Regions from separate parts of the Marinomonas sp. ATLA20 genome, predicted to be linked through region 3. Evidence: riboswitches for the same ligand, from Rfam matches in the RefSeq annotation. Region 3 holds a riboswitch; each other region holds the start of a gene.
What was found. A riboswitch is a leader RNA that binds a small molecule or an ion and turns the genes downstream of it on or off. The one in region 3 is predicted to bind thiamine pyrophosphate.
Positions count from the first base shown of each region.

Region 1: it holds a riboswitch for thiamine pyrophosphate, as region 3 does, so the genes downstream of both, thiD (bifunctional hydroxymethylpyrimidine kinase/phosphomethylpyrimidine kinase) here and thiB (thiamine ABC transporter substrate binding subunit) in region 3, are expected to answer to the same signal.
Region 2: it holds a riboswitch for thiamine pyrophosphate, as region 3 does, so the genes downstream of both, thiC (phosphomethylpyrimidine synthase ThiC) here and thiB (thiamine ABC transporter substrate binding subunit) in region 3, are expected to answer to the same signal.

Region 1 covers NZ_JBXUKU010000019.1:51,405-54,680, forward strand. Annotated here, with positions in the region: gene AC2A4J_RS19655 (DoxX family protein) at 1-327, shown strand, start outside; gene AC2A4J_RS19660 (flavodoxin family protein) at 395-997, shown strand; TPP riboswitch at 1,142-1,240, shown strand; gene thiD (bifunctional hydroxymethylpyrimidine kinase/phosphomethylpyrimidine kinase) at 1,338-2,210, shown strand; gene AC2A4J_RS19670 (ABC transporter ATP-binding protein) at 2,200-2,979, shown strand; gene AC2A4J_RS19675 (ABC transporter permease) at 2,972-3,276, shown strand, end outside.
Region 2 covers NZ_JBXUKU010000009.1:91,499-94,774, reverse strand. Annotated here, with positions in the region: gene thiC (phosphomethylpyrimidine synthase ThiC) at 1-1,158, opposite strand, end outside; TPP riboswitch at 1,340-1,444, opposite strand; gene rsmI (16S rRNA (cytidine(1402)-2'-O)-methyltransferase) at 1,521-2,381, opposite strand; gene AC2A4J_RS15210 (penicillin-binding protein activator) at 2,495-3,276, shown strand, end outside.
Region 3 covers NZ_JBXUKU010000017.1:51,516-54,791, forward strand. Annotated here, with positions in the region: gene thiP (thiamine/thiamine pyrophosphate ABC transporter permease) at 1-591, opposite strand, end outside; gene thiB (thiamine ABC transporter substrate binding subunit) at 603-1,616, opposite strand; TPP riboswitch at 1,696-1,815, opposite strand; gene AC2A4J_RS19120 (3-deoxy-D-manno-octulosonic acid transferase) at 1,838-3,064, opposite strand; gene msbA (lipid A export permease/ATP-binding protein MsbA) at 3,067-3,276, opposite strand, start outside.

The DNA of each region.
Region 1 (3,276 bases), on a different contig from region 3:
ACTTGGTTGTTGGTCGCTTTTTTTGTCTTTGCGGGATTGTTGAATGTGTTTCCTCCTGCTCCCTTGCTTGAAGACTACAGCCGTTGGGGTTACCCCGATGGTTTCCATTACATCACCGCGGCACTTGAGCTTTTAAGTGCTTATTGGCAAACCAAGTCGTCGCTTAAATTGCGGCAGGCGGGTCTTGCTTTAGGTGGTTTGGTTTTAGTGGGGGCGCTTATTACGCTCGTACTATATCAGCAGTGGCTGCATGTCATTTTTCCATTGTTGGTTTTGGTAGTTCTGTTATTTCAATTTAGGCAAAAGCCTTTGCGTTGTGTTCTGTGATGAAAAGTCGGGCGTTTTTTGTTTTGTCTTTAGGGCAAGTTTTATCAATCAAATTAAGAGGTGTGTTATGAGTTTTTCTTCAGAGTTGAAAGGGGTAGTCATCTATCATTCTGGTTATGGCCATACTCGACGAGTGGCAGAAGCCGTTGCGGATGGGGCGAACGCTAAACTGCTACCGATTGATGCAAATGGTGAATTAAGCGAAACAGCGTGGTCTGATATTAGCAAAGCGCACTTTGTGATTTTAGGATCTCCAACCTATATGGGCGGGCCAAGTTGGCAGTTCAAGAAGTTTGCTGATGCATCATCAAAGCCGTGGTTCGAAGATCAATGGAAAAACAAAGTGTTCGGCGGTTTTACCAACAGCTCTAGTATCAATGGTGACAAGCTATCGACTCTGCAATACTTCACTTTATTTGCGGCTCAGCATAGAGGTATTTGGGTCGGTATGGGAATGAAGTCTTCTAATACAAAAGCGTCACAGCGTGATGATATCAACCGAATGGGGTCATTTCTTGGTCCAATGGCACAAGTTGCTGCCGATGCTGGACCTGAAGAAATGTCGCAAGGGGATCTCGATACCGCGCGCCTTTATGGGGTACGTGTTGCAGGTCTAAGTGCGAAATTTTATTCGTTTGAGACAGAGCTTAGTTTGCGAGAAATTTCATAGCGTTATGTGGCTGTTGTAAATCCTTGTTACGGTACATTACTTCTGAAATCAAACGGCCCTCTTTAGTGTAAAGAGGGCCGTTTTTGTATGTGTCGGCTGTTTAAAAAAGAATACCTTTCACCTGAATGTCCTGTTATTCTTTCTGTGAAATAGTCGGGGGGCCAATGCATTGGCTGAGATCGAAAGAGACCCGCAGAACCTGATTCAGTTAGCACTGGCGTAGGGAACTATTTGCACTTTGCCTTTAGCCGAGCAATTACGGCTATCTTATGCGAGTCCGATCTTTGATCCCTCCAGAATGGCCAAAGTCAGTTCCTATACGTCTTTAATAGGAACGATAATGGCACCATCTACACAGCAACACCTTAAACAGCAAAAAACGAATCAAACCGCGTCAAAAAATATTCCTATTGTGCTTACCATTGCAGGGTCAGACAGTGGCGGCGGTGCGGGTATTCAAGCGGATATTAAGGCTATGTCCGCCACGGGTAGCTTTGCCTGTTCTGTCATTACCGCGATTACTTCACAAAATACGCTAGGCGTTTCGGCTATTTATCCGATTCCGCTTGACCATGTCGCGAGTCAACTAGACGCCGTTTTTACTGATCTTAATGTTGTTGCGGTGAAAATAGGCATGCTGGCTGATGTCAGCATCATCAAGGTCGTGGCCGCTAAATTACGCCAATACGAGCCGAAATATATCGTGATTGATCCTGTGATGGTGGCTACTAGCGGTGATTTATTGCTAAAGCACTCGGCAATATCCGCGTTAAAAGAGACATTACTCCCTCTTGCTGACATTGTTACACCCAACCTACCTGAAGCGGCCGCGCTAACCGGTCATGCCGTGCCTCAATCTGAAGTCGAAATGAACGATATGATGGCGGATTTACGTGCATTGGGCGCTAAGGCGGTTTTGCTAAAAGGAGGGCATTTAGAGGCGGACGAAAATAGTAACGACCTTTTGATCACACAAGATGACTTTGAATTATTAAGCGCTAAACGGCTAGTCACAAAAAATACCCATGGAACAGGCTGCACACTGTCTTCTGCGATTGCCTCTTACCTTGCTCAGGGCAATAGCCTGCAGCAATCCGTTCAGTTAGGTAAACAGTATATTACCGGCGCGATTGCCCATGCGGATGAGTTAGATATCGGTCAAGGCCACGGCCCAGTTCATCACTTCTTTGCAGGCCATCAAGATGTGCGCTAAAGCCATCATCGGCATAAAGATTCGTCATGGGGGCCTTCAATACAAAGGCACTCCGGTACCAACGCTAGCAGGGATGAATATGACCATTCCGGCGAATCAGTGGACGGTGCTGCTGGGTCGTAGTGGCAGCGGTAAAACGACGATATTGCGTTATCTTGCTGGTCTACTAGACGATCAAGTGGAATGGCAAGGTGAGATTGCGGTTAGTGGCAATAACGTATCTGCTGAGAATATAGTATTGCATGACCATATTGCGTATATGGCACAGCAAGATTTGCTCCTTCCCTGGCTAAATGTGTTGGACAACGTGTGTTTAAGCTCACGCTTTGCCAATGCCGCTCCTAACAAAGAACACGATAAGCAGCGCGCACTGATTTTGCTTGAGCAAGTCGGCCTTGCAGATAATGCCTATATGACTCCCGCCCAACTGTCCGGTGGTATGCGTCAACGGGTGGCGCTTGCTCGTACTTTAATGCAAGACAAACCGCTGGTGTTGATGGACGAACCCTTTTCAGCGCTTGATGCGGTTACTCGGCACAAGTTGCAGACGTTGTCCGCCTCCTTGTTAAAAGACAAAACGGTTGTATTGATCACTCATGATCCGCAAGAGGCAGTGCGTTTGGCAGATCAATTGTATGTTCTTCAAGGTGCGCCAGCCCAAGCTCAGCAGTTGGATGTTCCTGAGTCGTCGCCACCTCGAAAACTCGATGCTGAATGCGCTGCTTTGCAACAAGCTATTTTGGATCAGTTGGAGAAAGACTATGAGTGATATGGCTCAGTACCATTCTGTGTCGACACGCCTTAGTAAGAAAGAGCGTATTACGTATTCGGCGCTACGGTTGGTGATCAGCACGGCAGTGATTCTTGGTCTTTGGCAAATTGTGGTGGTGGCTTTTCAGATGCCAAGCTTTATTTTGCCGTCGCCAATCGCGGTGCTCGATCGTTTAGGAACCCGCTATGATGTGCTGCTCAAGCATACTTGGGTTACCGCGCAAGAAATTTTGCTCGGTCTCGGTTTAGGGTTAACCATGGGCTTATTGTTTGCCTTGATGATGTTGATGTTTCA
Region 2 (3,276 bases), on a different contig from region 3:
CTCGTACAAGAAGCTTTCTGTATGGTGCGCCAAACACCATTTCGCCATGATAGAACCACCGCGAGACACGATGCCCGTCAGGCGTTTCGCCGTCATGGGCACATAGCGCAGCAAAACGCCGGCATGAATAGTAAAGTAATCCACGCCCTGCTCCGCTTGCTCGATCAAGGTATCGCGAAACACGTCCCAGTTAAGATTTTCGGCCACGCCATCGACTTTTTCCAAAGCTTGATAAATAGGTACGGTGCCAATTGGCACGGGCGAGTTACGCAAGATCCATTCACGCGTTTCATGAATGTTTTTACCGGTCGATAGATCCATCACAGTGTCTGCGCCCCAACGAGTTGACCACACCAGTTTTTCTACTTCTTCTTCAATGGAAGACGTCACGGCAGAGTTACCAATGTTGGCGTTCACCTTCACTAAAAAATTACGACCAATGATCATGGGCTCAGATTCTGGATGATTAATGTTGTTTGGAATGATGGCGCGACCTCTTGCCACTTCATCACGAACAAACTCTGGCGTAATGCGTGTTTGTAGATTCGCCCCAAAGCTTTGACCTGGGTGCTGCTTCAATAATAATTCGCTCTTGATTGCATCAATATTTTGATTTTCACGTAAAGCGATGTATTCCATTTCTGGCGTAACAATACCTTGTCGAGCGTAATGCATTTGCGTCACACACTTGCCTTGGCGCGCTTTGCGTACTTTAGGTAACTCTTTAAAACGCAATTCATCCAGAGCCGAGTTTTCTAAACGTGATTGCGCAAATTCTGACGACACACTGGGCAACACCTCGGAGTCATTGCGCTTGTCGATCCAAGAAGCACGCATTGGCGCCAAACCACGATACACATCGATATTTTCGTGCGGATCCGCATATGGACCAGAACAATCGTAAACATAGATGGCTTCATTGGGTTCGAAAGTCAGGTTATCTGGATCAGAACCAATCGGTGTATCGGTTAAGTTGATCTTACGCATAGGAACGCGAATCGAATCGTCTGATCCGCTCAAATATATGCGCTCAGACGCTGGAAAAGGCTTGGCTTGTAATGATTCGATAAAAGACTTGGCGGCTTGGCGCGTTTCTTCTCGAGTCTGTTTTTTAGACAATTTGCTTGGTTTTTTTTGAGGTTTATTCGTAGTCGACATAGCACTTCCCTTATTTAAAAAATGGAGAATTGCTTGTCTGGGGTGCTGTTTTACAGGCAAACGCACTACTGGCGTTAATTTGCAAAACATGAACCCTGAATTTTATTAGGAAAGGATGCTGTAGACATATGACCGCATCGATTCCATAAAAATCAGGAGTTCATTCGATGCAGAAAAGAAAAATAGAGACTTTCTTGTTTCCTACGCGGGTATTAGCCCGATCAGGTTCTGCGGATCCCGCATTTAATTATGCGATCTCAGCCAAATGGCACTCCGACAAGTAGGGCTGAGTATACCCAGTCTTATCGGAATGTAAACACCCACATTTTCAGCAAGTGTTTGAGGAACCAATCAACGAAAAACTACTCGGCTTGCATTTCCAGCGCCATTTTATAGAGGTAATTTTTCTTCTCACCCGTTAATTTCGCCGCCATAGCTGCCGCTTGCTTAACCGGTAAATCTTCTAGCAAAATCGTCAGAATACGCTTCGCTTCTAATTCGGCTTCATTACCGCTCTCTTGCGTAAAACTCAGCATAACGACAAACTCACCACGCATTTGGTTAGCATCTGCATCGAACTTGGCAAGTATTTCAGAGGCCGTTCCGGATAAAAATGTCTCAAATGTTTTCGTTACTTCCCGTGCTAAAACCAGCTGAGCATCCTCACCATAGACTTTTTGTACATCCGCAATGGAGTCATAAACTCGGTGAGTAGATTCATAAAAAACCACGGTGCCAGTTTGCTTCTTCCAAGATTCAAACAAGTCACAACGACCTTTGGATTTAGCAGGAACAAAGCCAGCAAAAAAGAACTGATCGGTAGGCAAACCAGAAGCACACAATGCTGAAATCAACGCGCAAGCACCAGGGATCGGCACGACTTTATGACCTTGCTCTCGTAATGCATGCACCACGTGATAGCCAGGATCTGAAATAAGTGGCGTACCCGCATCAGAGACTAGGGCAACATTTTTGCCTTCCTCTAGTAAGCTGGCAACGTAGTTAGCTTTATCTTTTTCATTGTGATCGTGAATTGAAAATAGCTTAGCTTCAATCGCAAAATGATTGAGCAAGCGGCGAGTGTGTCGAGTGTCTTCTGCGGCTATATAGTCTACATCGCGTAAAGTTTGCTCTGCTCTCTTACTGAAATCATCTAGATTGCCAATTGGAGTGGCAACTATGTACAGCGACCCTCTCGCATCATCAGAACTATGTGGTACCATGTTGCCTCTTTTATTTGTCATTTTATAAGCTTATGAGCCTAATTAATTACCGCATCATATCATTAACTCTTTGTACTTTTCTGCTAAGCGCCTGTAATTCCATGAATTTAAATATGGAGCAGCCACAAAACAGGGTCCAAGCAAAAAATAGCGGTTCACAAGAAAGAACTTTGCCGCCTAGTATTTATCACCCAAAAAAAACAACCGATGTTTCCAAAGCGCTGGCCGATGCTTACCTCTCTGCCAAAAATCTGTATGAGCAAGGTGAGTTTCAACAGGCCATTGATATTTTAGAAGACAAGCTTTTAACAACGCCTTCTTCTATTCAATTTGAAGCCTATTTATTAGCTGCTTTGTCTGCGTCTTACCTAGATGATTCAATTGAATCTAAAAGCTATCTAGAGCAAGCGAATCAGCTTATTGCTGCGCGCCATCCGGACAATCAAAATAAACTTAAAGAAACAAGAGCATCCATCCTTGAACATTTTGGAAATTGGCTAGAAGTCGTCGACCTTCGCATGGATTTAACCTACAACCTTCCTCTTAACGAAGGCGAAGAAAATCAAGCAAAATTATGGATGGCGATCCAAAACCTGACTCAAAATGAAGTGGACGAATTATTTCAGCAGCAAAAGCCTCTACTTAATGGCTGGCTTACAATCAGCAGCATATTAAGAAATCAAACCCTGTCCATTGAACAACAACTTAAGATGTTCAAAAAGTGGCAAGCTGAAAATCCAAATCACCCAGCCGCCCTTTCGCCACCACAAGATTTTGAAATAATGGCTTCCGTTGAACAGATGGCGCCTAAAAAGATCGTCTTGATGTTACCAATGAGCGGGAAGTTAGAACGCGCATCCCAAGCTATTGTTGATGGCTTCTTTGCCTCTTTCTA
Region 3 (3,276 bases):
CATAAAAATCAACACAAAGGCTCCAGGCAGAACCTTTTTCATATAGTGCCATTCAATCCAGCGAAAAGCCGACCACCTAGAGAATCCTAGCTGCGAAGCTTGGCGCCACTGCCCTGAAGGTATCAAGTCATAACCTTGCAATAAAAGACGTACAGCCAATGGCATATTAAAAAAAACATGAGCAAGTAAGATCCCCACCAAACCATATAAGGGAACTTGCACCCCAAACAACTGGTTCAACCATCCAGTTCGGCCATAAACAACCACCAACCCTAAAATAGCCACAATGGTTGGCACCACCATGGAGACGGAAAACAATTGAAGTAAAGCGGCACGCCCATAAAACTGGCGATGAATAAGGCAAGAAGCAACAGGAATAGCAATAAGCAAACTAATACCGCTACTTAGCAAGGCTTGCCATAAGGAAAAGCGCACAACTCGCCAAAGATAAGGCTGCTGCAGGTAACCATACCAGGAGGATAATTCACTATAACGCAAAAGAGCCACCAAACTGGCAGCCACCATTAACAGGAAAAAACCAACGCCCAATAGCGCTGGCCACAACCCTTTTACAGCTCGAAAAGAAAGCAACTTAACGCCTATTATCGAGTCGTGGCATTTAACCACTCATTAATCCACGCTTTTCGATACTGCGCGACGTCTTTTGCTGGCAAGACCAAATTGTTTGTAGGCTTTAAAGCACTATCAAAAGCCGCTGGCAATTTCTCATCAAGCTTAACCACTGGCAACATCCAGTTCCCCGTAGCGACAGTCGATTGAAATCCTGGCTGTAGAATAAACTGCATAAAACGCTTAGCCAACGCGGGATGAGGTGCATCTTTCATCATAGCGGCCACTTCAATTTGTGGGTAAAGCCCTTCACTAGCAGTTGCTGCTTTATACTTATTCTCACCTTCGGCAACAATGTGGTAAGCAGGAGAAGTCGTGTAACTCAACACTACATCCGCCTCACCTTTCAAGAATAAACCGTATGCATCGGACCAGCCTTTCGTGACCGTTACTGTATGAGAAGACAGGCGCTCCCAGGCATCTGCAGCATTGTCCCCATAAACAGATTTCATCCATAGCAATAAACCAAGCCCCGGTGTACTAGTACGAGGGTCCTGATAAATCACTCGTAAATCTTGGTTATCTACTACGTCTTTCAAACTACTTGGTGGGTTTGCAAGCGTTTCAGAATTGTAAATAAAGGCGAAATGACCTTGATCAAATGGTACAAAGGTCTTATCAGACCAGCCACCAGCAATCGTCACGGCCGATGTATCAACATTATGATCCATTAATAAGCCTGTTTGCTTTGCTGCTTCCATTAGATTGAGATCTAGTCCCAAAAGCACATCTGCTTGTGACGATTTACCTTCCAGCTGCACACGAGACAAGATACCAACCGAAGAGTCCAACGCAACAAAATTTACTTTACAGCCGCACTCTTTCTCAAAATTAGCTTTTATCTTAGGACCAGGCCCCCAGTCAGATGAAAACGAATCATAGGTATAAACATTTAGAGTGTCAGTCGCCAATGTTACAGGCGAAATAACCACACTAAGACTAACGGCAGCCGCAGAAAAAAGAGAGGATAAAGAAAAGGGTTTCAAAGTGTCGCTCCTAAAATAAGTGAGCGGCGTACAGGGGAAATGGCAAGAATGATATTTGAGCCACTACACATGTAGGTAGCTCAACTTGCTATCTCGATTCCTACGCCAGCATGATCTGGATCAGGTTCGGTGGGTTAGCGGTCAATCCGCTTCTCAGCTTTAACATTTATTAAATGCTAAAACACCCCATGAGATAATGAGCGCTCATTGTAAAGAGTCGATCAACGGAAGTCTATTTCGGCAAGCACTCTAGTAACAGCTCCTTGGTTTTTTTCTGCGAAACGCAATGCAGCTTGTCCAAGACGGAAGCGCTGAGACGACTGCCCCGCTAGATCAATGACAACTTTCTCTAATTGCGCCTCGTCTTGGCAACGAATCGCGCCATTTACCTGTAAAAGCTGTTCGGTAATATCTAAAAAGTTAAAGGTATATGGTCCAACCAAAATAGCTTTACCAAGTAAAGCCGGCTCAATAGGGTTATGTCCACCGCGCTTAATTAAGCTACCACCAACAAACGCCAAGTCAGATGCTTGATAATAATGCATCAACTCCCCCATAGAATCTCCGACCACCACTTCGAAGTTAGTCCATTGATCGAGAGATGTTTGAGTGCGAAGCGCAACTCGATCAAAATACTGTTTTGCCAAACTTTGCACGGCTTCAAAACGTTCGGGATGACGAGGAACCAGTATCAATAACGCATCAGGGTACTTCTGTAAGAGCACCTTATGAATACGCAAGAGCATTTCATCCTCACCTTGGTGAGTACTGCCTCCCACCCAGATAAAACGAGAACCTAATTGCCCACGCCAATTGGCTTGGAATACTTCAGGGGGGACAGCAAGATCAAATTTGATACTTCCTGTCACCAATACTTTCTTCGCCCCCAACTCTTCAAAGCGCACAGCATCAGCTTGGGCATGAGCCAAAAAGCAGTCAGGCAAGGCAAACAAAGACTTAGAAATAGTCGAAAACTTTTTATAACGTAGAAAAGAACGATCACTAAGGCGTGCGTTCACAACTTCAACACGCAGACCTTTATACTTAGCCAGTTGCAACAAGTTTGGCCAAAGCTCAGTTTCAACAATCAATAAATGTTTGCAAGTCAGCTTTTTCAGCGCCCTTTTAACACTTGAGCGCCAGTCCATTGGCAAATATCGATGCTCAGCAAAAGGGAAGGTTTTAACCACTTGCTCTGCACCCGTTGGTGTCATTGTAGTAATTAACAATTTTTGCGTAGGGTACTTTTCACGCCACTGAAGCACCAAAGGACGAACGGCCAGCACCTCCCCCACAGACGCACAATGAATCCATAAATCCGCTTCAACAGAAGGCCAAAAGCCAAAGGCTTCTTTTGCACGATAATGTTTATAGGTTTTCTTAAAACGCCGTATTTTCGATAAAATAACCGGCGTTAATAACACCAATAAAGAACGGTATAGCCACATAGTTAAGCTGAAGTCTCACTAAATTGCTGATTATGAAGCTGCGCATAAGCGCCATTCATCAGCAACAATTCACTATGTGAACCTTGCTCAATGATTTCCCCATGATCCACAACAGCAATAATATCGGCGTTCTCAATAGTGGATAATCGATGGGCAATAGCAATAGTCGTACGGTTTTCCATAAGACCGTCTAACGCTGTCTGAATAGCACG